Regions from separate parts of the Kitasatospora sp. NPDC059795 genome, predicted to be linked through region 2. Evidence: riboswitches for the same ligand, from Rfam matches in the RefSeq annotation. Region 2 holds a riboswitch; each other region holds the start of a gene.
What was found. A riboswitch is a leader RNA that binds a small molecule or an ion and turns the genes downstream of it on or off. The one in region 2 is predicted to bind cyclic di-AMP.
Positions count from the first base shown of each region.

Region 1: it holds a riboswitch for cyclic di-AMP, as region 2 does, so the genes downstream of both, ACFV4P_RS11240 (NlpC/P60 family protein) here and ACFV4P_RS19300 (transglycosylase family protein) in region 2, are expected to answer to the same signal.
Region 3: it holds a riboswitch for cyclic di-AMP, as region 2 does, so the genes downstream of both, ACFV4P_RS04940 (transglycosylase family protein) here and ACFV4P_RS19300 (transglycosylase family protein) in region 2, are expected to answer to the same signal.

Region 1 covers NZ_JBHWID010000004.1:372,180-382,254, forward strand. The annotation lists gene ACFV4P_RS11230 (NYN domain-containing protein) at 1-938, shown strand, start outside; gene ACFV4P_RS11235 (NlpC/P60 family protein) at 1,145-2,179, shown strand; cyclic di-AMP (ydaO/yuaA leader) riboswitch at 2,545-2,695, shown strand; gene ACFV4P_RS11240 (NlpC/P60 family protein) at 2,710-3,771, shown strand; gene ACFV4P_RS11245 (NlpC/P60 family protein) at 3,981-5,033, shown strand; gene ACFV4P_RS11250 (hypothetical protein) at 5,159-6,313, shown strand; gene ACFV4P_RS11255 (carbohydrate kinase family protein) at 6,318-7,220, opposite strand; gene ACFV4P_RS11260 (glycosyltransferase 87 family protein) at 7,309-8,736, opposite strand; gene ACFV4P_RS11265 (glycosyltransferase family 4 protein) at 8,995-10,075, shown strand, end outside.
Region 2 covers NZ_JBHWID010000008.1:354,559-364,633, forward strand. The annotation lists gene ACFV4P_RS19290 (LacI family DNA-binding transcriptional regulator) at 1-262, shown strand, start outside; gene ACFV4P_RS19295 (AMP-dependent synthetase/ligase) at 334-2,259, opposite strand; gene ACFV4P_RS19300 (transglycosylase family protein) at 2,533-3,849, opposite strand; cyclic di-AMP (ydaO/yuaA leader) riboswitch at 3,836-4,007, opposite strand; gene ACFV4P_RS19305 (hypothetical protein) at 4,488-6,524, shown strand; gene ACFV4P_RS19310 (hypothetical protein) at 6,589-7,488, opposite strand; gene ACFV4P_RS19315 (DUF397 domain-containing protein) at 7,837-8,076, shown strand; gene ACFV4P_RS19320 (ATP-binding protein) at 8,258-8,782, opposite strand; gene ACFV4P_RS19325 (helix-turn-helix domain-containing protein) at 9,201-10,067, shown strand.
Region 3 covers NZ_JBHWID010000002.1:213,366-223,440, reverse strand. The annotation lists gene ACFV4P_RS04965 (NAD(P)/FAD-dependent oxidoreductase) at 1-262, opposite strand, end outside; gene ACFV4P_RS04960 (exopolyphosphatase) at 663-1,598, opposite strand; partial or broken gene ACFV4P_RS04955 (DUF501 domain-containing protein) at 1,724-2,236, opposite strand; gene ACFV4P_RS04950 (septum formation initiator family protein) at 2,282-2,719, opposite strand; gene eno (phosphopyruvate hydratase) at 2,849-4,138, opposite strand; gene ACFV4P_RS04940 (transglycosylase family protein) at 4,364-5,071, opposite strand; cyclic di-AMP (ydaO/yuaA leader) riboswitch at 5,075-5,258, opposite strand; gene ACFV4P_RS04935 (cytochrome P450) at 5,510-6,754, opposite strand; gene ACFV4P_RS04930 (SDR family NAD(P)-dependent oxidoreductase) at 6,909-7,328, shown strand; gene ACFV4P_RS04925 (MazG family protein) at 7,338-8,336, opposite strand; gene ACFV4P_RS04920 (JmjC domain-containing protein) at 8,398-9,273, opposite strand; gene ACFV4P_RS04915 (JmjC domain-containing protein) at 9,362-10,075, opposite strand, start outside.

The DNA of each region.
Region 1 (10,075 bases), on a different contig from region 2:
ACGCCGAGGGCGCCGCCGCCGAGGCCACCCGGCTGGCCGAGAGGCTCCAGGAGGAGCTGGCCGAGGCCCGCGCCGCCGCCCGCGCCGAGCTGGACCGGCACCGCGCCGAGTCCGAGGGGGTGCGCCGGGAGGCCGACTCGCTGCGCAAGAAGGTCCGCTCGCTGGAGGCCGACACCCGCCGGGCACAGGCCGAGACCCGCCGGCTGACCGCCGAACTGGAGGCCGCCCGGGCCGCCGCCGCGGCCGAGCACAGCGCCGCCGAGATCGAGGCCCGCCGGCTGCGGCACCGGATCACCGAGCTGGAGGCCGCCGTGGAGACCGGCCGGCGCACCGCCCGGGAGGGCCGCAGCGTCGAGGACATGCGGCTGCGCCTGCTGCTGGACACCGTGCTGCAGTCCGCGCAGGGCCTGCAGCGGGAACTGGCGCTGCCGGTGACGGCGCTGCGCCCGGCCGACCTGGTGGAGGCCGTGGAGCCCGGTTCGGCCTCGCCGCACGCGGTGGCCCGGCGCGGCCTGGCCGAGGACGACCCGGCGCTGTTGGACCAGCTGCTGGCCATCCCGCAGGTCCACCTGGTGGTGGACGGCTACAACGTGACCAAGACCGGATACCCGCAACTGCCGCTGGAGCAGCAGCGGTTGAGGCTGCTGGGCGGCCTGGCGATGCTGGCCCAGCGGACCCAGGCCGAGGTGACCTGCGTGTTCGACGGCCAGGACCTGGACGTGCCGGTGATCATGGCCCCGCCGCGCGGCGTGCGGGTCCGGTTCAGCCGGACCGGGGAGACCGCGGACGAGCTGATCCGCCGGATGGTGCGGGCCGAGCCGCAGGGCCGGCCGGTGGTGGTGGTCTCCGCCGACAAGGAGGTCGCGGACGGGGTGCGCAAGGCCGGCGCCCGCCCGGTGGCCTCGGTGCTGCTGCTGAACCGGCTGTCGCGCAGCTGAGCGGGGTGATTCGGACGCACTGACGGGCGGTCAGCGACGGTGGGGCGTCCGGAGTGTGTCGGTGTGGTGAAGAGGGGCGGGGAACGGGAACCGAAAGCCCCCCGGGAGTGGACGCGGGGGTGGAGACTTCACTAGGGTCTGGCGTCAAACCTATATTCCGGACTGTCGCTCGATCGGGTGAGTCCAGAGGAAGAAGGAGCACCACCTTGGCCTCCCACCGCCGTCCCAAGCAGCCGAGTCGCGCCCGGGTGACCGTGCTCACCGCTGCCGCCGCGACCGCGGTCGCCCTGTCGGCCCAGGTGAGTGCGCACGCCGCGCCGGCCAAGCCGAACAAGGACGAGGTCAAGGCGCAGGTCGACAAGCTGCTGGACGAGCAGGAGCAGGCGGCCGAGAAGTACAACGGCGCCAAGGAGAAGGCCGACCAGCTGCGCAAGCAGGCCGACCAGCTGCAGGACCAGGTCGCGCGCGGCCAGGAGCAGCTGAACGAGCTGTCCTCCGGGCTGGCGGCGGTGGCCGGCGACCAGTACCGGCAGGGCGGCATCGACCCGTCGGTGCGCCTGATGCTCTCCTCCGACCCGGACGGCTACCTGTCCCAGGCGTCCTCCTTCGACCAGGCCGCCAGCACCCAGGCGGAGACCCTGAAGTCGCTGGAGGACCAGCAGCGCCGGCTGAGCCAGCAGAAGCAGGAGGCCGCGGCCGTCCTGGCCGAGCTGGACAGCTCGACCCAGGCGCTCAACGACGCCAAGAACGAGGTCAAGAGCAAGCTGGAGGAGGCGCAGAGCCTGCTCAACACGCTCTCCGCCGCCGACCGCCTCTCGATCACCCAGGGCGGCGGCACCGCCTCCCGCGGCGCCGACCGGGTCGACCTGAGCAACCTGCCGCAGGCCGGTGGCTACGCCGGTGTCGCGGTCTCGAAGGCGCTCGGCAAGCGCGGCGCGCCGTACGTGTGGGGCGCGACCGGTCCGGGCAGCTTCGACTGCTCCGGCCTGATGGTGTGGGCGTACGCGCAGGCCGGCGTCTCGCTGCCGCGCACCTCGCAGGCGCAGGGCAGCGTCGGCGCCAGCGTGGGCACCGACTGGCACAACGCGCAGCCCGGTGACCTGGTGGTCTACTACGGCGACCGGCACCACGTCGGCATGTACATCGGCGGCGGCATGGTGGTGCACGCGCCGCACACCGGTGACGTCGTGAAGACCATGCCGGTGGACGCGATGCCGATCTCGACCATCCGCCGGGTCTGACGACCCGAAGAATCGGACATATGCCCACAGAGGGCCGCAACTGACGCGCTGTGACACGCCCGGACGGGTCGAGATACCGCTGTGATCTCGCACACGTCCGGGCGTCGCGTTTTCTGTGCGGGCACCGGGAAATGCTACGCACTGCGCAACGAATCCCTTACATTCGGTCAGTTTCGTCCTTGTAATTGACTCAGATTCAGATTTTTTTCGGACAAGGATTTGAACGGATCACGGATCGGTTACTAGGGTCTTGGTTCGACCGCCGCAGAGTCGATCGCCCAAGGGGGGCGACGGCGGAGGTCGCCGCCGAGTCCGTGACGCAGCGGGCGGATCGTCAGAACGCGATCCGCCGACGGGGATGCCCCACCGGGGTGCTGTCGAACGGAGCCGGGGAACCACGTTCCCCCGGGGTGAATCGGCGCCAGGTCGGCCGCGACAGCGGTCGGTGAGGCGCTGTAGGGCATCTCTTCCGGCCCGAACCCGTCAGCTCACCCGGTAGGCGGTGTGTGAGGAAGAAGGAGTCCGCCTTCGTGGCGTCCCATCGTCGTCCCAAGCCCGTCGGCCGTGCCCGGGTCTCGATTCTCACTGCCGCTGCCGCCACCGCCGTGGCGCTGTCCGCCCAGACCGGCGCGCACGCCGACCCGGCGCCCACCAAGGACCAGGTCAAGCAGCAGGTCGACCAGCTCAACGAGCAGGCCGAGGTGAAGACCGAGGCGTACAACGCCTCCGCGGAGAAGCAGCAGGCCCTGCAGAAGCAGGTCTCGCAGCTCCAGGACCAGCTGGCCCGCCAGCAGGACCAGGTCACCACCGTCCAGGACAGCCTGGCGAACATCGCCGCGGAGCAGTACCGCAACGGCGGCATCCCGCAGACCATGCAGCTGATGCTCTCCAGCAACCCGGACGACTTCCTCGGGCAGGCGGGCGCGCTCAACACGGTCGGCGCCACCCAGTCGGACCTGCTGAAGAGCTTCAAGTCGGAGCAGGCCAAGCTGGACGGCCAGCGCAAGGAGGCGGAGCAGAAGCTCGCCGAGCTGGACACCACCACGAAGGCCCTGCAGGCCGACAAGGACGACATCAAGGGCAAGCTGGCCAAGGCGCAGGAACTGCTCAACACGCTCACCCAGAAGGAGCGCGACGAGCTGAACGCGGCCGAGGCGAAGGCCGCCGACGCCTCCCGCAGCCAGGCCGAGCGGGCCTCCCGCGACACCACGCGCACCGACCTCAGCGCGCCGGCCCCGGCCGGCTACGCGGGCGTCGCGATGAGCGCCGCGCTGTCGAAGCTGGGCAGCTGGTACTCGTACGGCGCGGCCGGTCCGAGCACCTTCGACTGCTCCGGCCTGATGCAGTGGGCGTACGCCCAGGCGGGTGTGTCCATCCCGCGCACCTCGCAGGCCCAGGCGGGCGCCGGCACCAACATCGGCACCAACATCGCCAACGCCAAGCCCGGCGACCTGATCATCTACTACGGCGACATGCACCACGTCGGCATGTACGTCGGCAACGGGCAGATCGTGCACGCCCCGCACACCGGCGCGCAGGTCCGCTACGAGTCCGCCACCGTGATGCCGATCGTCAAGATCGTCCGGATCTGACGGACCCGCACTCCGCTCGGCCCGGCACCCCGCACAGGGGGTGCCGGGCCGTAGTCGTTCCGGTGTCCGATTCGCGGTCGAATATTCGATGTTGTCGGGGTTTGGACTGGATCCGTCCGACTCGCTAACCTCTGCCCCGGCCCCCCGTGCGGACGGCCGCCCGACCAGCGGGCGGCGACGGGCAGGCCGTAGGAACGGAGCCGTCGCACGTGTCCGTGCACCGTCGCCCCCCACTGCCCGGTGTCCAGCGCTTCGCCCGCGCGCTGGCACTCACCGCCGCCGCGACCGGGGTGCTCCATCTGGGCGTGGCCCCGGCCGGCGCCGCACCGGCCGATCCGCCCGACCGGACCGACGTCAAGGCGCAGGTCGACCAGCTGTACGAGGAGGCGGAGCAGGCCTCCGAGAGGTACAACGCCGCCCAGGAGCAGCAGAAACGATTGCAGCGCGAGGCCGGTGAGCTGCAGGGCCAGGTCGCCTCCGGGCAGGACGACCTCAACCGGCTGCGCGCCGACCTCGGCGCGGTGGCCGCCGCCCAGTACCGCTCCCAGGGCCTCGATCCCACCGTTCGGCTGATGCTCGACAACGATCCGGCGTCCTACCTGGCCGGCGCGCGTGCCCTCGGCCAGGCCACCGCCCGGCAGAACGACGTCCTGCGCGACCTGAACGAGCGGCAGCGGCGGCTGGACCAGCGCCGGCAGGAGACCACCGCCAAGCTCGCCGAGCTCGAAGCGGCCCGGCAACGGCTGGCGGCCGCCAAGGACGAGGTCCGCAGCCGGCTCACCCGGGCCCAGCTGCTGCTGGGCGGCCTCGGCGCCGCCGAGCGCGACCGGCTCGCCGCCGACGACGCCCGGGACGCCCAGCAGCGCGCCACCCGCGGCACCGACCGGCTCGACCTCGGCGACGAACCCGCCGCCTCCGACCGCGCCGCCGCCGCGTTGAACGCCGCCGTCTCGAAGATCGGCTCCCCGTACGTGTACGGATCCACCGGCCCCGGCGCGTTCGACTGCTCCGGTCTGATGTACTGGGCGTGGCGGCAGGCCGGAGTGACCCTGCCGCGGACCTCGCAGGGACAGGCCACGGCCGGTCGGCGGGTGAGCCTCGCCGAAGCCCGGCCCGGAGACCTGGTGATCTTCTTCAAGGACAGGCACCACGTCGGCATGTACGCCGGCGGCGGTGTCGTCGTGCACGCCCCCCACCCCGGCGCCAGGGTCCGCTACGAGAGCGTCGGCGCGATGCCGGTCAACTCGGTGGTGCGGGTCTGAGCCAGCACGAGCCCCTGGTCACCGACCTGCCGCCGGAAGCCCCGCGGCAGGCCGGGGCTTCGCTGTCCCGGCGGGCCGCCCTGCTGGTCGCCGCCGGGTGCGCCGCCCAGCTGTCGCTGCCCCGGGTGCTTCCGGCCGGGCCCGCCGCCCCGGCCGCCGTCCCGCCCGGGCCGGGCGCGCCGTCCGGCGCCCGGGACGCCGTCGCGCAGGTGCTGGCCCGGCGGGCGGGCGCGATCCTGCGGCGCGACCCCGGCGGGCTGCCGACCGCGGCGGGCGCCGAGGAGGCCGACCGGGACCTGCTGACCCGCACCGCCGCGATCCGGTTCAGCGAGTACACCCTGCGGCTCACCACCTTCACCGAACCCGTGCCCGGCGTCGAACGGTTGACCGTCGGCGCCGAACTCGGCTACCGGATCGCCGGCGTGGACGACTATCCGGCGCTGCTGGAGCGGCAGATCGACCTCCAGCGGGAGCCGGCCGGCTGGCGGGTGCTCCGGGAGGTGCCCGTCGGCGCGGTCGCGCCCTGGGACCTGGGCACCGTCCGGACCGCCAACGGGCAGCACAGCACGGTGCTGGGCCTCGGCGAGGAGGCCGAACTGGCCGACCTCGCCGAGCTCGCCGACCGTGCGGTGCCCACCGTGGAAGGCGTCTGGGGCCCCTGGAGGCCCGGCCGGCTGCTGCTCGAACTCCCGCTCACCGTCCAGCAGTTCGCCCGCCGCATGGACGTCTCGGCGGACGCCTACCAGGGCATAGCGGCCGTCACCCTGGCGGTCGGCGGCGCGCCGACGCACACCCCCGCCGACCGGATCGTGGTCAACCCCGACGCGTACCGGCAGCTCAGCCCGCTGGGCCGGCGGGTGGTGGTGACCCACGAGGCGACCCACGTCGCGACGCGGGCCGACACCAGGTCGGCCACCCCGCTGTGGCTGTCCGAGGGCGTCGCCGACTACACCGGCTACCAGGGCACCGGGCGCACCACCCGGCAGATCGCCCCCGAGCTGGCCAGGGACGTCCGGAACGGGCGGATGCCCGTCGGGCTGCCCACCGACGACGCCTTCACCGCCGGTTCGGCCGGGATCGCCCAGGCCTACGAGCAGTCCTGGCTGGCCTGCGACCTGATCGCGCGCCGGCACGGCCCGCAGCGGCTGGTGGCGCTGTACCGGGCGGTCGGGCAGAACGGCAGCGGCGGCCTGGACCGGGCCTTCCGGACCGAACTCGGCCTGGGCGTCGCGGAGTTCACCAAGAACTGGGAGTCCGAGGTGGCCACCCTCCGGGACTGATCGGTCAGCCCGCCAGCGCCCGGTCCAGGCCCGCCGCGTCCAGGAACGCGGTGTGGGTGCCCGCCGTGGTGCAGGCGAACGCGCCGGCCGCCGAGCCCGCGCGCATGCACTCCTCGACCGGGCGGCCCGCCAGCCGGCGCTGCAGGAAACCGGAGACGAACGCGTCGCCCGCGCCGTTGCTGTCGACGATCGGTGCGCCCGGGTCCACCGCCGGGAAGTGCCGCGGCGCCTCGTCCTCGCGGGTCAGCAGGAACGCGCCGTGCGAGCCCGCGGTGGCGACCACCAGTTCGGCCCGGCCGTGTTCGAGGATCGACCGCATCACGGCCTCCGGACGGTTGCCGAGGCCCGCCGCGGACAGGAACACCACGTCCGAGCGGAGTGCGTAGAACCGGTGGTGCTCGTTCTCGCCGTCCCAGGCGTGCAGGTCGGTGGAGCTGGGCAGGCCCAGGCGCTCGACGTCCGGGTACATGTCCCGGTTGACGCCGGTGATCGACAGGTGGACGTGCCGGGAGCGCTCCAGCAGCGGCAGCCAGAACGCGCGCGGCAGCCGGGCGTCCGCCGGGTGGCGGCCGTCGTAGAACGAGAACCGCAGGCCGTCCGCGTCGACCAGGTTGACGCTGCGCGGGGTGCCGTTGGGGGCGGGCAGGTGGCTGAAGTCCAGACCGCGGCGGGCGTACTCGGCCAGCACCAGGGCGCCCTGCGGGTCCTCGCCGAGGAAGTCGGCGAGCTTGGTGCGCAGACCCAGCGCGTGACAGGCCAGCGCGACGCCGTTGCCGGTGTGCGCCGGGTAGTCGAGGACCGGGGGGACGTGCGCCGAGTCGCGGCCGGGCGGGATCTCCAGGCGGTCCACCCGGACGATGGTGTCCACGCCGACGCCGCCGACGATCAGGATGTCGTAGTCGATCATCCGGCGATGGTGGCAGCGAAAAGCCCGGCCCTGCAAGCACTTTCAGAAACTTGCAGGGCCGGGCGGCGGTCGGGTCCGGCCGGGGCGGTCAGGGCCGGTCGGCCGGGGTGAGGTCGTCCAGCAGGTCCTGCTCGTAGGCGATGCCCGGCCGCACCGGGTACTGCGGGCCCACCTGACCGGCCGGCAGCACCACCGTGGTCACCGCCTCCCGGCGGCGGGTGGAGCGCCACAGCCGGTACGCCGAGACCAGGGTGGCGGCCAGCAGCACCAGGTTGCGGGCCGTCAGCACCAGCACGCCGGGCAGCTCGCTGCGGTTCACCGTCCCGAACATCACCGGGAATTCCAGCGTGGTCAGCACCGTCGCCACCAGCACCAGCACCGCCACCGGGCGCTGGCTGGTGTGGCGCACCGTCAGGCACACCGCGGCCAGGCCGACCACCCAGATCATGTACTGCGGGCTGATCACCCGACTGGTCGCGGTGAAGATCAGCAGCGCGCACAGCGCCGCGTCGAAGGTGGTCGCCGAGGTCCAACGGGCCGCCCGCAGCCGCCAGATCAGCAGCCAGCCGAAACCGGCCACCGTCATGCCGACCATCACCTTGGAGATCACCGGCACCCACGGGCCGAGGAACTCCACCGAGCCGTAGTTCATCGTCACGGTGCCGTGCCACGACCCCGCCAGCTTCGCGAAGTGCAGCGGCAGCGCGCCCAGCGACTCGATTTCGATGCCGCGCTCCGACTGGAACTTCAGGAACTCGAACGCCCCGTTCATGCCGGCCGTCAGCAGGAAGCCCAGCGCCCCCGCGAACGTCGCCGCCGACGTCCACGCGCGGCGGGTGCGGCGGCCGCGCGGGGTGCCGAACAGCGCGAGCAGCGGCCAGATCTTGAGCAGACCGCCCAGGCCCAGCAGCACGCCGCCCAGCGCCGGGCGGCGCAGCACCACCAGCAGACCCGCCACCGCCAGCGCCGTCACGATGATGTCGTACCGGCAGTACACCGTCGGGCCGAGCAGCGGCACGCCCACCAGCCAGAACCACGCGCCCAGGTAGCTGCGGCCCCGGCGCACGCCCGCGCGCATCAGCAGGGCCATCGCCGCCGCGTCCACCGCCACGCAGATCACGAAGAACGACACCAGGTACGACCACGGCAGCAGGCCCGGCAGCAGGATCACCAGCGCCGCGCCCGGCGGGTACTGCCAGGTCACGTCGTCCAGCGGGAACGTGCCGGTGCAGAGCACCTCGTACCAGCTGTGGTAGATCACCGAGACGTCCGCGGTCACGTCCGTGCTGGCGATCCGCAGCACACCCGAGACCACCAGGACGAGCAGGGTCCGGGTGACCACCCAGCCGGCCCCCAGGACCCAGAGCGGACGACGGCTCGGGGCGGGGGTCTGCGGCGCTTCCTGCGCCTGCTGCGCGGGACCGGGCTGCGCGGGGACGGGCGCGGCGGAACCGGGCGAGGCAGGCAGCGCCGGGGGCTCCGAACTTCCGGGCCGTTCGGCCTGGGCTGACTCCACTACGCTCCTTCGGGTCGTCGCGTACGCACCGGTACCGGGCAGGCGCGCCGGGGGCACCGGTTAAGGACCACCAGCACACCGCATCGGTTGCGGCGATGTCCTCTAACTTCTCCGAACCGTGTCCGAACCTTCGGGCCTGCGACGGTCCCGCCGCCGTGGACGGTGCGGGCCGCGTTCCCGGCGGACGGGCACGGTGACCTATCGTACGGACCACTCACGGGTACTCCGAGCACCCCCTGACCGAGCGAGCCGCGGCACATGAACAGAACCCTCATCGTCACCAACGACTTTCCGCCCAGGCCAGGCGGCATCCAGGCGTTCGTCCACAACATGGCCGTCCGTCAACCTGCCGGCTCGATCGTGGTGTACGCATCCACCTGGCGGGACGGTCGGGAAGTGGCCAAGTTCGACGCCGAGCAGCCCTTCCCGGTGATTCGCGACCGCACGAGGATGATGCTCCCCACCGCGCGGGTCACCCGGCGGGCGGCGGAGATCCTGCGTGCCGAGAAGTGCACGTCCGTGTGGTTCGGGGCCGCCGCGCCGCTCGGGCTGATGGCCCCCACGCTGCGCCGGGCCGGCGCGCGGCGGCTGCTCGGCATGACCCACGGGCACGAGGCTGCGTGGGCCCAACTGCCGGTCTCCGCACAGCTGTTGCGGCGGATCGGGGGGAACACGGACGTCCTGACGTACCTCGGCGAGTACACCCGGTCGCGGATCGCCCGGGCGGTCGGGCCGCGGGTCGCCTCGCGGATGGTCCAGCTGCCGCCGGGCGTGGACGAGTCCACGTTCCGGCCGGACTCGGGCGGGGACGTCGTCCGGGCGCGGCTGGGGCTGACGGAGCGCCCGGTGGTGGTGTGCGTGTCGCGGCTGGTCCCCCGCAAGGGGCAGGACACCTTGATCCGCGCCTTCCCCCGGGTGCTGGCGGCGCAGCCCGACGCGGTGCTGCTGATCGTCGGCGGCGGGCCCTACCGGGGCGAGCTGGAGAAGCTCGTCGACTCGGTGGGGGTGCGGTCGTCGGTGGTGTTCACGGGAGCGGTGCCCTGGGAGGAGCTCCCCGCGCACTACGGGGCGGGCGACGTCTTCGCGATGCCGTGCCGGACGCGGCGCGGCGGGCTGGACGTGGAAGGGCTGGGCATCGTCTACCTGGAGGCCTCGGCGACGGGGCTGCCGGTGGTCGCGGGGGACTCGGGCGGGGCACCAGACGCTGTCCGCGAGGGAGAGACGGGGTTCGTGGTGCCGGGGAAGGGCGGGGAGACGGTGCTCGCGGAGCGGCTGGTGCGGCTGCTGGCGAACGAGAGTCTCCGACGGGAGATGGGGGAGGCCGGGCGCAAGTGGGTTC
Region 2 (10,075 bases):
GCTCGGCGCGATCCGCGCCGTGCGCCGCCGGGGGCTGTCGGTGCCGCAGGACGTCTCGGTGGTCGGGTTCGACGACTCGCCGCTGATAGCGTTCACCGAGCCGCCGCTGACCACTGTGCGCCAGCCGGTCGAGGCGATGGCCACGGCCGCCGTGGACGCGCTGCTGGAGGAGGTCGGCGGAAACCCGGCGCAGCGCTCGGAGTTCATGTTCCAGCCGGAGCTGGTGATGCGCGGCTCCACCGGGTCCGGTCCGCGCAACTGACGCTATTTGCTGGTGGCTTGTGGCACCCGTTGCGGCCCTCGGGAGGGAACTCCCGGGGGCCGCAGGCGTGTTCAGGTGTAGAGCTGCTCGATGTCGCGGCGGTAGGCGGTGGTGACGGCCTGCCGGCGGACCTTCAGGGACGGGGTGAGCAGGCCGCGTTCCTCGGTGAAGTCGCCGCCGACCACGCGCACCCGGCGGATCGACTCGGCGCGTGAGACGGTCGAGTTGACGGCCCCGACCGCCTCGGCGAGCGAGGCCAGCACGGCGGGGTGCACCGGGATCGCGCTGGTCATCTCGGGTGCGGGGGCGGTGTCCGTGGCGGCGGTCGGCGGGCGTTGGCGGAGGAAGTGCTCCACCGCTTCCGGGTCGAGAGTGATCAGCGCACCCACGTACGGGCGGCCGTTGCCGACCACCAGGCACTGGCTGATCAGCGGGTGGGCGCGCAGCCGGTCCTCCAGCGGGCCGGGGGAGACGTTCTTGCCGCCGGAGGTCACCAGGATCTCCTTCTTGCGGCCGGTGATGGTCAGGTAGCCGTCCTGGTCGAGCCGCCCCAGGTCGCCGGTGGCGAACCACTGCTCCCGCTCGGGCCGCTCCGCGCCCAACTCGTAGTAGCCGTCGAAGATTTGGCCGCCGCTCAGGAACACCTCGCCGTCCTCGGCGATCCGCACCGCGCTGCCGGGCACCGGCGGGCCGACGGTGCCCGGGCGGGGCCGCAGCGGCGGGTTCACGGTGGACGGGCCGGTGGTCTCGGTCAGCCCGTAGCCCTCGTACACCAGCACGCCCGCGCCGGCGAAGAACAGCAGCAGTTCCGGGTCGATCGAGGAGCCGCCGCTGATCGCGTACCGGATCCGGCCGCCCATCGCCTGACGCACCCTGCGGTACACCAGGGCGTCGTACAGCCCGTGTGCGAGGCGCAGAGACAGCGGGACGGGGGCGCCCTCGCCGGACAGCGCGGCGAGTTCGGCGCGGGCGTAGCGCACCGCGACCTCGGCGGCCCGGTCGAAGACCCGCACCGCGCCCTTCGCCTGCGCCTCGGCCCGGCCCATTTGGTGGATCTTCTCGAACAGGTAGGGCACGCCGACCAGGAAGGTGGCGCCGAACTCGGCCAGGTCGGGCCGGAGTTCGGCGGGCTTCAGGGACGGGCTGTGGCCGAACCGGATCCGGCCGAACACGCAGGTCACCTGGATCATCCGGCCCAGCACGTGTGCCAGCGGCAGGAACAGCAGGGTGGACGGCGCCTCGCCGGTCGCCGCGGTGAACACCGGCTCCAGCATGGCGTGGCAGTTCGCCGCCTCGGTGAGGAAGTTGGCGTGGGTGAGCAGGCAGCCCTTGGGGCGGCCGGTGGTGCCGGAGGTGTAGATCAGGGTGGCCTCGCTGTCCGGGCCGAGCGCCGCCCGGCGCTGCGTCAACTCCCCATCGGGGACGGCCTTTCCGAGCGTGCCGAGGGTGGCGACGGCGTCCTCGTCCAGCCGCCACAGCGTCACCGTGTCGCCGGTGCGGGCGATCGCCGCGGTGAGCGCCTCGGCGGTGCCGGCGTCCTCCGCGACCGCCAGCACCGCACCCGAGTCGCGGAGGATCCACTCGGTCTGCTCGACCGAGGAGGTCGGGTAGACCGGCACCAGGGACGCGCCGGCCGCCCAGGCGGCGAAGTCCAGCAGCGTCCACTCGTAGCGGGTGCGGGACATCAGCACGATCCGGCCGCCGGGCCGCACCCCGGCGGCGATCAGGCCGCGGGCGGTCGCGGCGACCTCGTCGGCGAACTGCCGGGCGGTCACCGGCTGCCAGCCGCCGCCCGGTCGGCGCCTGGTCAACACCTCGGCGTCCGGGGCGAGTTCGGCGTTGCGGAACGGCAGATCGGCGAGGCTGCCGGCGTCCGGCGGCGGGACCAGGTACGGGGTGCGGGCCTCGACGACCCGGTCGTTCTCGCGCAGCACTTCGACGGGTGCACGGTCGCGCAGGTGCGCGGCGCGGGCGGCCCGGGCGAGGGGGTGTGCCATCAGCGAACTCCCTTGGGTGGGATGGGGGTTCGCCCAGGGTAGGGACTCCGTCGCAAACTTACTAGACGGTAAGTTCCTTGCCGGTAGCGGAGGTTGGTCGCTCAGCAGCACCTCCAGCGCGAGGTCCACGTCCAGCGTGATCGTCGGCTTCGACGTCGGACAGGCCGCTGCCCCCGAAGCCGACCAGGTCTTCGGGGGCAGCGTTGTGCGGGTGGATGTGCGCCGTGCGAGAGCGCCGTGCGCGGGTGCCGTGCGTGGGTGCCGTGCGAGGGGTCAGACGCGACCGGCGAAGTCCGGCGCCCAGTTGGCGATGGTCTCGGTCTTCACGCCCGACTTCGGGTTGGCGGCCTCGACGTACTTGCCGTCGCCGATGTAGATCGCGACGTGGTAGACGCCCGAGTTGGAGCCGTTGTTCGACCAGAACAGCAGGTCGCCCGGCTGCAGGCTGTTCAGCGAGACACGGGTCGCGTAGTCGGCCTGGTCGGCGGCGACGCGCGGCAGGCTGATGCCGGCCTGACGGAACGCGGCCTGGGTCAGGCCCGAGCAGTCCCAGCCACCGTTGCCGGTGCCGCCGTAGATGTACGGCTGGCCGACCTTGGACAGCGCGAAGTCGATCGCCGCGGCCTTCGAACCGGTCGCCTTGACGGCGGTGGTGGCGTTGGTCGTGGTGGTCGTGGTGGTCTTCGCGGTGGTGGTCGCGGGGGTGCTCTTCGCCGGGGTGCTCGGCTTGGCGGGGGTGCTCGGCTTGGCCGGGGCGGTGTCGGAACCCGTGGAGCGGTTGCTCTTCCAGGTGGAGCCGTTGGAGGAGGACTTGGCGGCCGGGGCGGACTGCTGGGCCGGGGCCTCGGCGACCGAGACGTTGCCGAGCGCCAGCTTCTGACCCGGGTAGATCATGTCCGCGCCCTCGGTGAGCACGGAGCGGTTCAGGTCGTAGAGCTTCTGCCAGCCGCCATCGACGTGCTGGTTCTGCGCGATGGCGGACAGCCAGTCGCCGGCCACCACGGTGTAGCTGCCGTCCGCCTTGGCGGCCGGGGCGGTCTGCGGCTGGGCCTGCTGCTTCGGAGCCTGCTTCGGGGCCTGGCTCTGCGGGGCCTGGGTCTTCGGGGTCTGAGCCTTGGGGGCCTGAGCCTTGGGGGCCGGGGACTGCTTCTGCGCGGTGTCCTGCGAGCCGGAGGACTTGGCGGAGGTGTCGACCTGCGGGGTCTCGCCGCCCTTGGTCAGGCCGGCCTTGACGGAGCACACCGGCCAGGCACCGGGGCCCTGGGAGGCCAGCACCTTCTCGGCGACGGCGATCTGCTGGTCCTTGGTGGCCAGGTCGGCGCGCGGGGCGTACGCGGTACCGCCGAAGGCGGCCCAGGTGGAGGCGGTGAACTGGAGGCCGCCGTAGAAACCGTTGCCGGTGTTGATCGACCAGTTGCCGGTGGACTCGCACTGGGCGACCTTGTCCCAGGTCGCGACCGAGGCGGCGGAGGCGGTGCCGGCCATCAGGCCGGGGACGGTGAGGCCGATGCCCACCACGCCGGTGGTGGCGATCAGACGGCGGGCGCGCTTGGAGCTGACGGGCAGCATGAAGGTGCGTTCCTCTCCCACGCCTGCGAGGTGAGCTGTCGGATTCGGGCTGGAGTTGCCCGGCCGCGCGCACCTTCCGGTGCGCCCGGCTTCACCCCTAGCCCCGGACCGGTCCGTCAGGACCGCCCCAGGGCGACTTACCTGGTTCCCCCGCCCCTGCCGCGGTGCGTTTCGCATGAGCCGGCTCGCCCGGCGGCAGGATTCGGCGTTCCGGGTGAGCTGGGTCCGTGTGTCCACGAACGTGGGCAGGAGATTAAGCGGATTTAAGGATGATTAGCAAATGCCTGTGACGGCCGTCACCGGGCCCGGAAAGCGCGATCAAGGAATTCCCGGCGAACTGCGGTGGGGTCGGCGAGAACTGCTGCGCCGTCAGGGAGTTGGCGATCTTGTGCCCGTTTTAGGGTGTTATGCCGCTTGGTGAGTAAATGTTCGTCTTGGTGGCATTTGCGATCGAGTCAGTGGGGTGATTTGAGTGCTTCTGTCCGCCTTTGCTGACGGACCATGGAACTCCGCCGGGCACCCGTTTCTGTCGAACTGACGAATGACGATACGTCAGAATGCTTAACCGTTGTGGAAGTCCCCGATTCCCGATGGACCCGCCACCTATGCTGCCCCCGACGATTCGGAGTCCCTGCTGGGTGATTCGGGAGGCGGCCATCGTGGAGCAGTGGGAGAACGGGCGGCACCGGCGGCCGTTGCTGGGGCGGCGGCGAATGCTGACCTGGCTGGCGGTCGGGTCGGTGACGGCCGTCGGTGGGGGAGTGGCGCTGCGGCAGTCGCTCGCGGGGGCGGCGGTGGCGCCCGCGGGCCCGCAGCCGACGCAGGGTCTGCCCGCGTTGGACGAGAGTGGGCGGAAGTGGTCGGACGTCAAGGGGTGGGGCGGGAAGGCACCCGGGGCGGGGAGCGCTGTTCGGATCACCGACAAGGTGGTGCTGGACACCGATGCCCGGGTCGGCTCGCTGCTGATCGACACCGGCGGCTCGCTGGTGTTCGCCAAGGGCCGGTCGCTGACGCTGGAGAGCGGGGGGAACGTCGAGGTGCGGGGTGTGCTCGCGCTCGCCCCCGATGCGGCGCACACGCACACGCTGCGCTTCCCCGGGATCGACGAGCACCGCTTCCAGGGCGGCGGCATGACCGTCGTCGACACCGACACCGGCCTGTGGGTCACCGGCAGCGGCTACCTGCGCCTGGACGGCGCACCCCGGACCGCGTGGGTGCGGGCCGCCGGGGAGTTGAAGGCGGGTGAGAGCACGGTGCGGCTGGCCGCCGCCCCCGAGGGCTGGCAGGTGGGCGACGAACTCGCCGTCACCCCGACCGCGCCGCCCGACGCCGAGGGCTTCTCCGAGGCGTACGACCTGGCGACGATTCAGCGGATCGACGGCCCGAACCTCACCCTCGCCGCGCCGCTCCAGCACGCGCACCCCCGGGTGGGCGTCGGCGGCGGTGCGGTGTTCGGCGCGGAGGTGCTCAACCTGACCCGCAACGTCCGGGTCGAAGGCACCGAACAGGGCCGCGCCCACGTCCACCTGACCTCCAGCCGCCCGGCCGACATCCGGCACGCGGCGCTGAGCCGGCTCGGGCCGCGCGCCGCCGGGAAGGACAGCTGGAACGGGCAGCCCGTCACCGAACCCGTCCTCGGCCGGTACGGACTGCACTTCCACATGCTGCAGGACGCCTCGCGCGGCACCGTGGTCGAGGGCGTCGTCGTCCGCGACGCGGGCAGCCACGCGTTCGTGCCGCACATGAGCCACGGCATCACCTTCCGGGGCTGCATCGCCCACCACACCTGGGAGGACGCGTACTGGTGGGACGGCCCGAGCGACACCCGCAATCCGCAGGGGCCGTCCGACGACATCGGCTACCTGGGCTGCGTCGCCTCCCGCACCGTCTTCGAACCCAACCAGCGCGGCTACCGGCTGACCGGGTTCAGCCTCGGCGCGGGCACCGGTTCGACGGCCCGGGACTGCGTGGCCGTCGGCGTCCAGGGCGCCACCGGCGCGTCAGGGTACGAGTGGCCGGAGAACAGCGAGGGGGTGTGGACGTTCGAGAACTGCCTGGCGCACAACAACCTGGAGAACGGCATCTTCGTCTGGCTGAACGCCGCACACCACCACACCGTCACCGGCTTCGCCGCCTACCACAACGGCGGCTGGGGCATCGAGCACGGCGCCTACCTGAACGACTTCGACTGCACCGCCTCGGTGCTGTACGGCAACGCCGCCGGCGGGATCGCCGTGCACGCGCTCGGCCGCGACAAGGGCACGGTGCTCGACGGGCTGCTGATCGACGCCGCCGGGCAGTCCGACTACGCGGTCTCCACCCTCAAGCACCAACTCGACGGCGAAATGGTGGTGTTGAGCCGCAGCCGGCTGACCGGCTACCGGAAGGCCGGGGTGGCGTTCCGGGCCACCGTCGACGGCAAGCCCGACGACATCGCGGTGCTGGACTGCGAGTTCGGCGACGGGCCCGAGCTGTGGCTCGACCCGGAGGCGCCCGCGCCCAAGCAGATCCTGTTCCGCAAGGCCGGGCAGTCGGGGACGGTCGCGCTCGCCAAACCCGCGCCCGGGCTCGCCGCCGGGCCGTGGAACGCCGCCACCAGCCCCGCGAACGCGCCCACCCCGCCGCGCCAGGTCGTGCTGCCCGCACTGAAGTTCACCGACAGCGCGCCGAAGACCGGCCGCGTGCAGGGAGGGTGAAAGCGCGACGGGCGGGAACGCGTCGATGCGCTGCTCCCGCCCGTCGCGGTCCTCGGACGGCGCGTCAGCGCGCCGCGTGCGCCCCCGACGTGGTGCGCTGCTCGGCGGCCGCGGCCTCGGCGGCCTCCAGCTGCTCCTGGGTGGGCTCGGGGAGCGCCGCCAGGTAGCTGGAGGCGATCAGCTGAGCCACCGTCGGGTAGGCGCCGATCGGGGCGGCGCTCGGGCAGCCGGTCTCCTCGGCGGCCGTGGCCAGCAGCTCCGGGTCGGCCTCCGGGCCGATCACCAGCGGAGCCAGCGCGGGACGCGCGCAGCCGGTCGACTTCAGGTGCGCGACGGCCGCGGCGACCGAGCCGGGCACGTCCAGCGCGGCCGGGACGACCGGCACGGCGAGCCGGGCGGCCAGCAGCACACCGGTGATGCCGGCGGCGGCAGCGGCCTCCTCGCCACCGGTGGTGGTCAGCACCACGCCGTCGGCGGCGGTGGCGATCGCGAACAGGCGGGCGCGGTCGGCGCGGGCGAGGTCCGCCTCGGACAGGCGCACGTGCACGGCCTCGGCCAGCAGCGGGTGCGGGCCCAGCGGGTCCAGCACCTGCGCGCCGGTCTCGGCCGCGGCCTTGTGCAGCTCCGGCAGGAACTCGTGCGGCCCCGGAACCAGCGGCACCACCACCGGCGCGGCCAGGCCGGCCTCGGCCGCCGCGCTCAGCAGGTCGGCCACGGTCGGAGCGCCCTCGCCGCCCAGGTAAGCGGCCGTCACCTCGATGCCCGGCTGGTCGCCGCGCACGATGGACAGCAGCTCCTCGACGGCCGGGCGGGTGTCCGGCCCGGCGACGGCCGGAACCGCCAGCACCAGGGCAGGCGAACCGGCCATGATCTCGGGGCGCTCGGGACGGCGGTGGCGCCCCCGCGCACGGGAGCCTGGCGTACGGACGGGCAGTGGCGCGCCCGGGATGGCTGCGGTGCTCATGGGCCAGATCGTAGGACATTGCCCAGCGTGCCTTGCAGCCGGATGCCGACAGCGGGCGGCTTTCCGCCAGGAAGTGACGGTCATCACAGCGCGAGTTGTGACTGGCTGTGAGGCGCGGGGCGGGTGGTGATGATCGACAACGCGCTGACGGCTGTGTGCGGACGGTCATGGAGCGATGGCCGATTTGCTGTGCTGTGTCCGCTTACGCACCGTCAATTGCAGCCCTGTGAAGGCTTGGTGTCGGCATTGGCACGTTCGTCTGCACGGGATATTTCTCGTGCTGATGCACGTGCAGCCGAGCTATCATCACGTCAAGTGAGGCATTCACCAGGGTCTGGGGAGAAATCAATGGGTGAGGCGTACAACGGCATGGCGGCGGCGGAGCTCGACGTCGTCTGGCAGAAGAGCCGCTACAGCAACTCGAAGGGCAACTGTGTGGAGTTCGCCGCGCTGCCGGGCGGCGGCGTCGCGATGCGCAACTCGCGTTTCCCCGACGGGCCGGCGCTGGTCTACACCCGGGCGGAGATCGACGCCATGCTGCTCGGTGTGAAGGACGGGGAGTTCGACCACCTTGGTTCCGCGTCCTGACGGAACATCAGCAGTGCTGCAGCCTGGCCGTCGTGGGAGAACCCACGACGGCCTTCGTGTTTTCCGCAGGGCTCCCCGTGCGGGTGCGGGGGCGGGCCGATGCGGATTCGGGCAGGTGCGGATTCGGGCGGGCGCAGGTCCGGGCGGGCGCGGATTCGGAGGAGCGGAAGAGTCGCGGGCGTCAGGCGGAGCGGCGGTGCCGGCCGAGGTTCGGCACCGAGGGTTCGACGAGGGCCTCAGGTATGCGGGCGTCGAACAGTGCCCACACCACCTTCCCCGCGCCCGCCAGCGGGTGCCAGCCCCAGGAGCGGGAGAAGGAGTCCACCAGGTGCAGACCGCGGCCGGACTCCGCCACGAAGTCGGCCTCGCGGGCGATCGGGCCGGAGCTGGACGGGTCGCTCACCGCGCACACCACCTGCGGGGCCCGGTGCACCAGGCTGATCCGGATCGGCAGCGAGCCGACGGCCAGTTGGGGCGCGGTCTGGGTCGGGACACGGGACGGCTCGTGCTGGCCGAGGGCGTGCCGCAGCGCGTTGGTCACCAACTCCGAGGCCACCAGGGCGACATCGTCGAAGAGGTCGCCGAGTCCCCAGCCTTCGAGGGTGGTTCGGGCGAACTCCCGCGCGGTGCGCACGGCTTCGAAGCGGGGAGCGAGCGTACAGCTGACCACATGCGGGTCGGTCGCCAGGGCCGTACCGGTGCTCATGAAGAGCTCCTCCCATAAGGGGGCGGACACGGCGGGACCCACCGGGGTCATGCCGGTCACCTCCGACTCGCTCGGCCGCTCTGCCGCCGTGCCGGACCGCTGCGCGCACACGCAAGTACCCAGCGACGCACGGGCGTTGCCGGGACGGGTGTGCGGAATCGCGCAAGCTGTCGACGCGGAGCCCGCGGGGTTGCCAAGGGCGTGCAAGTGCACGTGCACCATGGTCCTCTGCGCTCACGGCAGATGCAAGAGTCGATTCACGTGCAGTCGTGCGATTGGCATATGCATGCACCGGATGCACGTGCAAGATGGTGTCTGCGCGTCAGAACCGGTAGCCCGGCGCATCACTACCGGCACTCAGTGCGTCCAAGTGATGGCAGACTGTGCAACTGGTCTTTCCGAGTGGAGGTTTGGTCAGATGACCACAGTGCAGCCCGGTGGGGGCTCGATGGTTCGCCGCATCCTCCTCGGCTCCCAGCTCCGCCGACTCCGCGACAGCTGCGGGATCAGTCGGGAGGACGCCGGCTACGCGATCCGCGCCTCGGAATCCAAGATCAGCCGGATGGAACTCGGCCGGGTCTCCTTCAAGGAGCGCGACGTCGCCGACCTGCTCAGCCTCTACGGCCTGGCCGGAGGCCCGGAGCGCGAGACCCTGCTCGCCCTGGTCCGCGAGGCCAACAAGTCCGGCTGGTGGCACAGTTACAACGACGTGCTGCCCAACTGGTTCCAGACCTACATGGGCCTGGAGGAGGCCGCCGCACTGATCCGCACCTACGAGGTGCAGTTCATCCCCGGCCTGCTCCAGTGCGAGGAGTACGCCCGGGCGATCTTCGCGCAGAACCGCCCCGTGCTCGCCGACGACGAGATCGAACGCCGGGTCGCACTGCGCGCCCGGCGGCAGAAGCTGCTCACCGACGGCCGCGGCCCCAAGCTGTGGGCCGTCATCGACGAGGCCGCGCTGCGCCGCCCCGTCGGCGGCCCCGAGGTGATGCGCGCCCAGCTGGAACACCTGCTGGAGCTCGCCCAACTCCCCAGCGTGGTCCTCCAGGTGATGCCCTTCCGGTTCGGCGCGCACGCCGGTGAGAGCGGCGCGTTCTCGGTGCTGCGCTTCCCCGAGCAGGACCTGCCGGACGTGGTCTACCTGGAGCAGCTCACCAGCGCGCTGTACCTGGACAAGCGCGACGACGTGGACGAGTACGTGCAGGTCATGGAGCGGCTCTGCGTGGACAGCCTGACGCCGCAGCAGACCATCGACCTGCTGCAGGGCATCCTCAAGAGCCAGTGACGGCAGGG
Region 3 (10,075 bases), on a different contig from region 2:
CGTGGTCCACCTCGGTCACGTGACCGGTGAGCACCTCCGCCTTCTTCAGGGCGCTGCGCAGGGGCGCGACGAGGTTGCGGGGGGCGACGTTGCCGCCGGCCGCCTCCGGGAGGAAGGGCAGGTACGTCATGTACGACCGCGGGTCGACGACCGTGACGGTCGCTTCGCCGTAGCGCATCTTCTTGAGGATGCGCATCGCGGCATACAGGCCGACGTAACCACCGCCGACAATGAGGATGCGAGGACGCTCCGTGGTGCTCATATCCGAAAGTATCCACCCCCGCCTGACGGACCATTCGTGAGGCCCATCACAAGCTCCTGGACACCGGCTGCTACACTGCGCGCCCACACTTCCGGCCCCGGACCTTCTCCCGACCCCCGCCGACCGCCTTCGGTGACCGCCGAGGCACTCGGTGCCGCGCTGAGCAGCAACGATCCTTGCGGCGCACGGGTTCCCGAGTGCCCTTTCGATTTCTTCGGCGTGAACCGCAGGTTGCCTGCGATCCCATGAACCACCCACCCCGAGCGCCTTCGGTCCCACATATCGGACGGACCGGACACCCCGCTGGGCCGAAAGGCCCGATCGTCATGTGAAGAAATTCACGAAGCTTCTTGCCGGGACCCGCCGGGAGGCCCGCGCCGGGCCTCCCGGGGCGCCCGGGTCAGGCGATCGACCAGGCGATGCCGTCGAGGATGTCGTGCTCGGAGACCAGCAGCTCGGCGGCCCCGGTGCACTCCATGATCTCCAGCAGGACGAGTGCGCCGGCCGCGATCACGTCGACCCGGCCGGGGTGCATCACGGGGACGGTGGCCCGCTCGGCGTGCGAGGAGTGCAGCAGCCACTGGGCGGTCTCGCGGACCTGCTCGACGGTCAGCACCGCGTGGTGGATCTGCTCGGAGTCGTAGCCGGGCAGCTCCAGCGCGATCCCGGCGACCGTGGTGACGGTGCCGGCCAGGCCGACCAGGGTGGCGCCCTCGGTCAGCGGGACGCTCTTCCCGACGGTGTCCAGCGCGGCCCGGATGTCGGCCCGCGCGGCGGCGATCTGCTCCTCGGTGGGCTGCCCGCCGGCGAAGTGGCGCTCCGTCATCCGCACGCAGCCGATGTCCATCGAGTACGCGGCCCGGACGTCCTGCTCGCCGAGCACGAACTCGGTGGAGCCGCCGCCCAGGTCGAACACCAGGTACGGCGGGCGGTGCGGGCCGCCGAGCAGCTCGCGGGTGGCGCCGGTGAAGGACAGCCGGGCCTCCTCGTCGCCGCTGACCACGCTCGGGGTGATGCCGAGGATCTCCTTGACGCCCGCGGTGAACTCGGCGGCGTTCTCGGCGTCCCGGGAGGCCGAGGTGGCGACCATCCGGATCCGCTCCGGGCCGACGCCGTACGCGGCGATGACCTCCGCGTACTCGCGGCAGGCCGCGAAGGTGCGGTCCAGCGCCTCGGGGTGCAGCCGGCCGGTCCGGTCGACGCCCTGGCCGAGCCGGACGATCAGCATCCGGCGGTCCAGGTCGACGATCTCGCCGGTCTCCGGGTCCAGGTCGGCGATCAGCAGGCGGATCGAGTTGGTGCCGCAGTCGATCGCGGCGACCCGGGTGGTGGTCACGACTCGTCACCCTCCTCGGCCAGGCGGGCGGCGCGCTCGGCCCGCTCGGCGGTCAGCGCCTCCTTGGCGGCGATCGTCGCGGCGTGGTCCTCGGCCTTGGCGCGGTTGCGGACGACCCGCTCACCGGCGGCCTCGACCTCGGCCGGGCTGACGCACGGGCCCTTGGCCCACCAGTCCTCCAGCATGCCGATCGCCTCGTCGCCGAGCGGGTTGACGCCCTCGCCGGCCGCCAGCGAGTGGCCGACCAGCACGTGCAGGCACTTGACCCGGTCGGGCATGCCGCCGGCGCTGGGGAAGCCCTCCAGCACCTCGATGGCGTCCCGGCGGGCGATGTAGTCCTCGTGCGCGGCCCGGTACGCGGCGGCGAGCTCCGGGTCCTCGGCGAGCCGGGCGGTCTGCTCCTTCATCACGCCGTCCGCCTCCAGGGTGCCGATCAGCGAGGCGGCCTTGGGGCAGGTCAGGTAGTAGAGCGTCGGGAACGGCGTGCCGTCGGGCAGCCGGGGCGCGGTCTCCACCACGTCCGGGTTGCCGCACGGGCAGCGGTGGGCGACGGCGCGCAGCCCGCGCGGCACCCGGCCGAGCTGGGCGGCGATGGCGGCGACGTCGTTGTCGGAGACGAGAGGGTTCTGGTTGCTCATCAGCAGTCTGTTCGTCAGGTGGGGGGGCGGGTGGGGTGGCGGAGCTCAGGGAGCGGCGGGCGGGGCGGCGAGCGCGGTGTCGGCGGCGTCCACCGAGTCCCAGAACGCGCTGTACCAGGGACGGGCGGCCTTCGGCTTGCCGGCGGCGTCCGTGGAGGACTGCTTGTCGCCCGGCGCGGGCGGCGGGGCGACCGAGACGAACGGGGTCTCGCCCGGCAGCGCGTAGTGCAGCCGTTCCCGGGCCTGGGCCTTCAGGTACTCCGGGTCCTGCCAGCGGGCCTTCGCCCGGCGCAGCTCGTCGACCTGCTGGCGGGCGTGTTCGGCCTTGGCCCGCTGATCGGCGATCTCCGCGCGCTGCGCGATGTACTGCCGGGTCGGGTAGGCGAGTATCGCCACCAGCGAGCACAGGACGAGCACCAGCACGGTGGCCCGGCTGGTGAAGCGCGGGCGCGCCGCCAGTCCGGGAATCCTCCACTTGGCCATCTGGTCGCCCCTCCTGCGCATGCCGGTGCCCCGGCCCCACCCTACGCGGTGGAGGCCGGGGCACCGGTCACAACAGGCTCGGCGCTGTTCAGCCCTTGCTGTGCTTACTTGTCCGCAGAACGGCTGTGCTTACTTGTCCGCAGAGCGGAACCGGGGGAACGCCCCGCGGCCGGCGTACTCCGCGGCGTCGTCGAGGATCTCCTCGATGCGCAGCAGCTGGTTGTACTTGGCGACGCGCTCGGAGCGGGCCGGGGCGCCGGTCTTGATCTGGCCGCAGTTGGTGGCGACGGCGAGGTCGGCGATGGTGACGTCCTCGGTCTCGCCGGAGCGGTGCGACATCATGCAGCGGTAGCCGTTGCGCTGGGCCAGCTCGACGGCGTCCAGGGTCTCGGTGAGCGAGCCGATCTGGTTGACCTTCACCAGCAGCGCGTTGGCGGTGCCGGTCTCGATGCCCTTGCGCAGGCGCTCCGGGTTGGTGACGAACAGGTCGTCGCCGACCAGCTGGACCTTGTCGCCCAGCTTGTCGGTGATGGCCTTCCAGCCGTCCCAGTCGGACTCGTCCAGCGGGTCCTCGATGGAGACCAGCGGGTAGTCGGCGACCAGCTCGGCGTAGTACGCGATCAGGTCGGCGGCCGACAGGGCCTTGCCCTCGAACTGGTAGGCGCCGTCCTTGTAGAACTCGGACGCGGCGACGTCCAGGGCGAGCGCGACGTCCTTGCCCGGGGTGTAGCCGGCCTTCTTGATGGCCTCGGTGATGAGGTCGAGGGCCTCGCGGTTGGAGTCCAGGTTCGGGGCGAAGCCGCCCTCGTCGCCCAGGCCGGTGGACAGCCCGCGCTCCTTCAGCACGCCCTTGAGGGTGTGGTAGACCTCGACGCCCCAGCGGACGGCCTCGGAGAAGGACTCCGCGCCGATCGGGGCGATCATGAACTCCTGGATGTCGACGTTGGAGTCCGCGTGCGAGCCGCCGTTGAGGATGTTCATCATCGGGACGGGCAGCACGTGGGCGTTCGGGCCGCCCAGGTAGCGGAACAGCGGCAGGTCGCTGGCCTCGGAGGCGGCGTGCGCGACGGCCAGCGAGACGCCGAGGATGGCGTTGGCGCCGAGCGAGGACTTGTCCGGGGTGGCGTCCAGGTCGAGCATGGCCTGGTCGATCAGCCGCTGCTCGGTGGCGTCGTAGCCGACCAGCTCCGGGCCGATCTGCTCGATGACGGCGAGGACGGCCTTCTCGACGCCCTTGCCGAAGTAGCGGTTCTTGTCGCCGTCGCGGAGCTCCAGCGCCTCGAAGGCGCCGGTGGAGGCGCCCGACGGGACAGCCGCACGACCGGTGCTGCCGTCGTCGAGACCGACCTCGACCTCGACCGTGGGGTTGCCGCGGGAGTCGAGGATCTCACGGGCTACGACGACATCAATGGACGGCACGAGGCATCTCCTAGCGGAAGCGGATGTGTGGTCGTTACGCCCAGAGCCTAGCCGCAGACCTGCCCACGGCCACGCCCGGCCGGGCCCCGTCTCACCGTGTGGCCCGGCTACTCACTGGTAGTTCACCTGTTTGCCCGCCGACGGACCGCCCCGGGCGGCGCGAACTGCTCGGCGCGCGCCCGGAGCGGACGGATCGTCAGACGGATCGGGGGCCCGGACCGGCGGTCAGAGCGAGAGCACCTGGCCGGGGACGATCAGGTCGGGGTTGGCGCCGACCACGTCCCGGTTCGTCTTGAACAGCTGCTCCCAGCCGCCGGAGACGTTCCGCGCGCCGGCGATCCCGGACAGCGTGTCGCCCTGCTGCACGGTGTACGTCCCGGCGGCCTGCGCGGAGGTGGCCGGCTTCGGGGACTTGTAGCCCTGCTGCGGCGTCTGCGTCTTCGGGGCCTGCTGCTGCGCCTTCGACTGCGACGTGGTCGGCTTGGCCGACTTCTGCTGGGGCGCGTCCTGCCGCTGCTGCGAGCGGGAGGCGGTGTCCTGGGAGCTGCTGCCGCCGCCCTTGGTCAGGCCGGCCTTGGCCGAGCAGACCGGCCAGGCGCCGGGGCCCTGGGAGGCGAGCACCCGCTCGGCGACCGCGATCTGCTGGGAGCGGCTGGCCTGGTCGGCGCGGGACGCGTACTGCCCGCCGCCGTAGGCGCGCCAGGTGGAGGAGGAGAACTGGAGGCCGCCGTAGTACCCGTTGCCGGTGTTGATCGACCAGTTGCCGCCGCTCTCGCACTGGGCGACGCGGTCCCAGGTGTCGACGGGCGCGGCCGCCGCTCCGGTGGCGGACAGCAGGGGCAGGGCCAGGCCGACGGAGGCGACGCCGGCGGCGGCGACGACCTTCTCGGTCTTGGTGCTACGTCGGTGGCGGCCGGTACCGGTGAACAGCATGGGACTTCCTCTCCGCACGCCTGCGAGGTGAGCTGTCGGGTTCGGACCGGGAGGCTGGCCCGGCCGCCGGGGAGGGGGGACGCGACTGCGTCCGCTCCCGGGCGGCTTCACCCCAAGCCGTCGAGACTGCTACGGCGTTCACACCTGGGTCCCCCGCTCCTGTCCGAGTTCCTGGTCGGTGTCCCGAGGTCGCGGCGGACAGGACTCGGCGTGCCGCGTTCGGGGCCCACGGCTGCGGGCAGATCGGAGAGTAAGCAGAGCTGATGAACAATCACAAGCTCATATCACCGACATCACGCCGAAATTACGGACCTTCACTTTCTGCACACAAATCGTCCATGTATGTCCGGATTGCCCCTGACGGGGGCGCACCACGCGCCCCCGCTAGGCCAGTTGGGGGTTCCGGGCGGACGCTGGGCGGCTGCGGTCGAAACCGGGTCAGCGGGGCGTGAAGGAGACCGGGAGTTCGCGCAGCCCGCGCATGATCAGCCCGCCGCGCCAACGGAGTTCGGCGGGATCGGCCGCCAACTGGAGGTCCGGCAGCCGTGTCAGCAGTGTGCCGATCGCGCGCTGCCCCTCCAGCCGGGCCAGCGGCGCGCCGATGCAGTAGTGGATGCCGTGTCCGAAACCGAGGTGCGGATTGTCCGCGCGGGCCAGATCCAGGGTGTTCTCCGCGGCGAAACGCGCCGGGTCGCGGTCGGCGGCGGCGAGCACCACCAGCACCGGATCGCCCACCGGGATGTCCACCCCGCCGATGCTCAGAGGGCGGGTGGCGAACCGCCAGGTCGCCAGCTCCACCGGCCCGTCGTAGCGCAGCAGTTCCTCGATGCCGGTCTCCAGCAGGCCGGACTCGCCGCGCCCCAACGACTCCTGGAGCAGGGCGCGTTGGCCCGGGTTGCGGAACAGCGCGTAAAGCCCGTTCCCGACCAGGTTGATGGTGGTCTCGAAGCCGGCGAACAGCAGGATGAAGGCCATCGCCGCGGCCTCGTTCTCGGTCAGGTGCTCGCCGTGGTCACCGGCCCGGATCAGGCCGGAGATCAGGTCGTCGCCGAGGTCCGCGCGCTTGCGGTGGATGAGGTCGGCCAGGTAGCCGCGGATCTGCTTGACCGCGCGGCCCACACCCCCGCGCTTGCCTCCGGTGTGCCGAATCATCATGCCGGCCCAGTCCCGCAGCTCGTCCTGGTCCTCGGCGGGGACGCCCAGCAGGTCGCAGATCGCGTAGATCGGCAGCGGGAAGGCGAACTCGTGGATCAGGTCGGCCTCGCCGCGCTCCGCGAAGGAGTCGATCAGGCGGTCGGTGAGCTGCTGCACCCGCGGTTCGAACTCGGCGACCCGGCGCGGCGTGAACGCCTTCGACACCAGGCGGCGCAGCCGGGTGTGGTCCGGCGGGTCGATGTTCAGCAGGTGGGTCATCAGGTCGGCCTGCCGCTCGCCGGGGATGCCCACCCGGCCGGTGCGGTGCGCCTGTTCGCTGTGGTGCGCCGGGTTCTTGGAGAGCCGGGGGTCGGCCAGCGCCTGCCGGGCGTCCGCGTACCGGGTGACCAGCCAGGCCTCCACCCCGCTGGGCAGCGTGGTGCGGTGCACCGGGGAGTGTTCCCGCAGCCAGGCGTACGCGGGGTACGGGTCGGCCGCGAACTCCCAGGTGAAGAGTTGCGGATGGGTGGCGTGGGGCTGATCTGGCATGTCTTGACCGTATCTGGAACCGGCGTCGCGTGAGTCTGGTCACCTGACGGGTAATTCCTGTTGCGGAGCGTCGGGGCGAGCCTACGATCCTCCGATGAACCACAGTGGGCGGCGTGCGGACCGCCCCGGTTTCGCTCTGAAAGGGGAGCAGGCCATGCGAGTAGCCGGTGCAGTGGTGGTCATCGCGGTGCTCGACGGGGGCGAGGGGGCCGACCTGGCCCGCCGGTTCTCCGCCGCCGGCGCCGCCGGTCTGCTCATCGCCGATCTCCGCCCGGGCGTCGCGGAGGACCTGGCCGCCGAACTCGACCGTCCCGGCTGCCCGGTGGTCGGGGTGTCCGGCGACGTGCACCACCCGGCGGACATCGCGGCGCTGGTCGACACCGCCGTCAAGCACCTCGGCCCGATCGACCTGTTCGCGGTGGCCGGCCCGGACGGCGAGCGGATCGTCCAACTCTCCGAGCTGCCCGGGCACTTGGACCCGCTGGCGGAGCTGCTGGCGCTGGTCGGCGAGGCGATCGGCGAGGTCGTGCCGGCCCAGCGGCGCCCGGTGTCGGACGTCCCGCTGGCCGGCTGACGACGCCCGTCAGTCCGTCTCGGGCAGGCCCTCGGCGGCCCGCACCGCGCGGCGGTAGCGGCGGGCCGCCGCCCGCAGTGCCGCGTCCACGTCGACGCCCTGGTCGTAGCCGCGCTGTGCGACCGCCAGCAGCAGGTCCCCGGCGGACTCGGGGGTGAGCTCGGCGGGGAGCTCGTACGGCGCGTCCGGCACTCCGGTGAACCGGGCGCGGCGCACCCGGGAGACCAGCTTGGCCGCGTAGGCCAGCGCGGGCAGGCCCGCGGGGACGCCGTCCAGGACCGATTCGCGCTGCTTCTCGGCGGCCTTCAGCTGCTCCCAGTTGGCCTCGGTCTCGGCGGAGTCGCGGACGCTGACGTCGCCGAAGACGTGCGGGTGGCGGTACATCAGCTTCTCGACGATGTCGCCCGCCACGTCGTCGATCGAGAACGGGTCCTCGGCGTGCTCCTCGGCGATCCGGGAGTGGAAGAGGACCTGGAGCAGCACGTCGCCGAGCTCCTCGCGGAGGGTCGGCCGATCGTCCTCCTCGATCGCCTCGACGAGTTCGAAGGCCTCCTCGACCAGGTACTTCACCAGGCTCTCGTGGGTCTGCTCGGCGTCCCACGGGCAGCCGCCGGGCGAGCGCAGGCGGTCCATCACCGAGACCAGGTCGAGCAGCCGGGCGCCGGGCAGGTCGTACGAGCCGGGCAGGACCTCGATCTCCGGGTGCTCGCCGGCCTCCTCCACCGCGATCCGGGCCAGCGCGTCGGTCAGCCCGGGGTCGCCGTCCGGGCTCTCCAGCCACACGGCGGGGGCCTCGGCGAGCAGCTGCCGGGCCAGCGCCGGGGCGGTGCCGCGTTCGATCAGCCGGGGCTCGACACCGGCGGCGCGCAGCGCGGGCAGCTGCGGGTGGTCGGCGGCGCCGACCAGCACCGCGGGCGCCGAGCGGAGGGCCTCCCAGGCGGGCCAGGAGAGCAGGCCGGGGGCGATGCGGTGGGTGGTGGTGAGCAGGATCAGCTTCGGAGTGTCCACGCCACCGAACCTACAACGAGCGTCCCCGCGGCCGACGAGCGCTTTTCTCCCGGGGCGGGCGTCACGCCGCGGGCTGGACCATGAGCTGGCGGGTGACGGCCAGCAGGTCGGCGGGGGTCAGTTCGGCCAGCAGCGTGGTGGCGTGCTCGATCAGCGCGGCGGCGGCCCCGGTGAGCGCGGCGTCGTCCAGCGGGCGGCCCGGCAGCGGGAGTCCCTCGGCGAGCATGCTCTGCACGACGGTGTACAGGTTGGCGCTGGCGGCCTCCCTGATGGTCAGCGAGAGGTGGGTGGACGGCGCGCCGTCCTCGGCGCGGGCGCGGTGCGCGTACCCGCGCGGCACGTACAGCACCTCGCCCGGGTGCAGCACGGTGTCGAGCAGCACCTCGCCGGGGTCGCCGTCCTCCCGATCGGGCACCCAGTTGCCGTCGGCGGGGCCGCCGTGCACCCACCAGCGCTTGGCGCCGGAGATCTGCACCACCAGCACGTCCGCGTCGTCGCGGTGCACCGGGCGGCCCTGGGTGCCGGGCGGGGTGTGGAACCAGAACGCCTCGACGTGCCGGCCGATCTCGGCGGCCAGGCCGCGGGCCAGGGCGCGGACCCCCTGGTGCCACTGGTCGACGTAGCGCAGCAGGAGCGTCGCCTGCTCGTCGCGGATCAGCGCCCGCACGGCCGCGGCGTCGGCGTACCCGCCGACCACCTCGCCGAGCACCACCCGGGGCAGGCAGAACCGTTCGGCGGGCAGGTGGGCGTCGCGCTGGACCAGGCCCAGGTAGGGGACCTTCAGCAGGCCGTGGTCGAGCAGCCGGTCGAGTTCGGCGGCGGGCAGCACGTCCACCGGCGGGTTCTCGGGGTGCAGCACGGCCGGGGTGGTGCGCCACAGCTCGGTGCGGAACTGCTCCTCGTCCGCGACGAAGCGGCTCAGCCAGGTCTCGGTCATGGTCGGGTCTCCTCCGGTGCGGTGCGATGCGATGCCGGTGCGATGCGATGCCGGTGCGGTGCGGTGCCGGTGCGTTCGGGTGGTGGGCTCAGGCGGTGGGGCGGCTGCTGTACGCGGCGCGGCGGGCGGCGGACACCAGCTCGGCGGGGTCGGCGGCGGCGACCCGGGTGCGCAGGTGGTCGAGGAGCTGGGCGCTGGCGGCCAGCAGCTCGTCCTCGTCGCGGGGGCGGGCGGGCAGTTCGAGGCCCTCGGCGAGCAGGGCGCGCAGCTGGGTGCGCAGGTGGACGGCGCAGGCCTCGCGGAGCGCGACGGTCAGGTGCAGCGAGGGGCCGTCCTCGGTGGCGCGGGCGGTGTGGGCGTAGCCGTTGGGCACGTACAGCACCTCGCCGGGGTGGACGACGGTGTCCAGCAGGACCGGTCCGGGGTTCTCCTCGCGGACGGGCTGCCAGTTCGGGTCGGTCGGGCCGCCGTAGACCTGCCAGTGCTTGCTGCCGCTGAGCTGGAGGACCAGGATGTCGCCCTCGTCGCGGTGCACCGGTCCGTGCCGGGCGGGCTGCGAGTAGAACAGGAACGCCTCGGTGAGCCGGCCGAGGCTCTCGGAGAGGCCGGCGGTGAGGGCGCGCACGCCGGGGTGCCAGTGGTTGAGGTAGCGCAGTTGCAGGGTGGCGTTGCGGTCGCGGATCAGCGCCCGGACCCGCTCCGGGTCGAGGCAGCCCTCCAGGGTGTGGCCGGCGATCACCCGCGGCGGGCAGTACTCGGACTCCGGCACGGTGCCTTCGGCGGTGAACAGGCCGCCGTACGG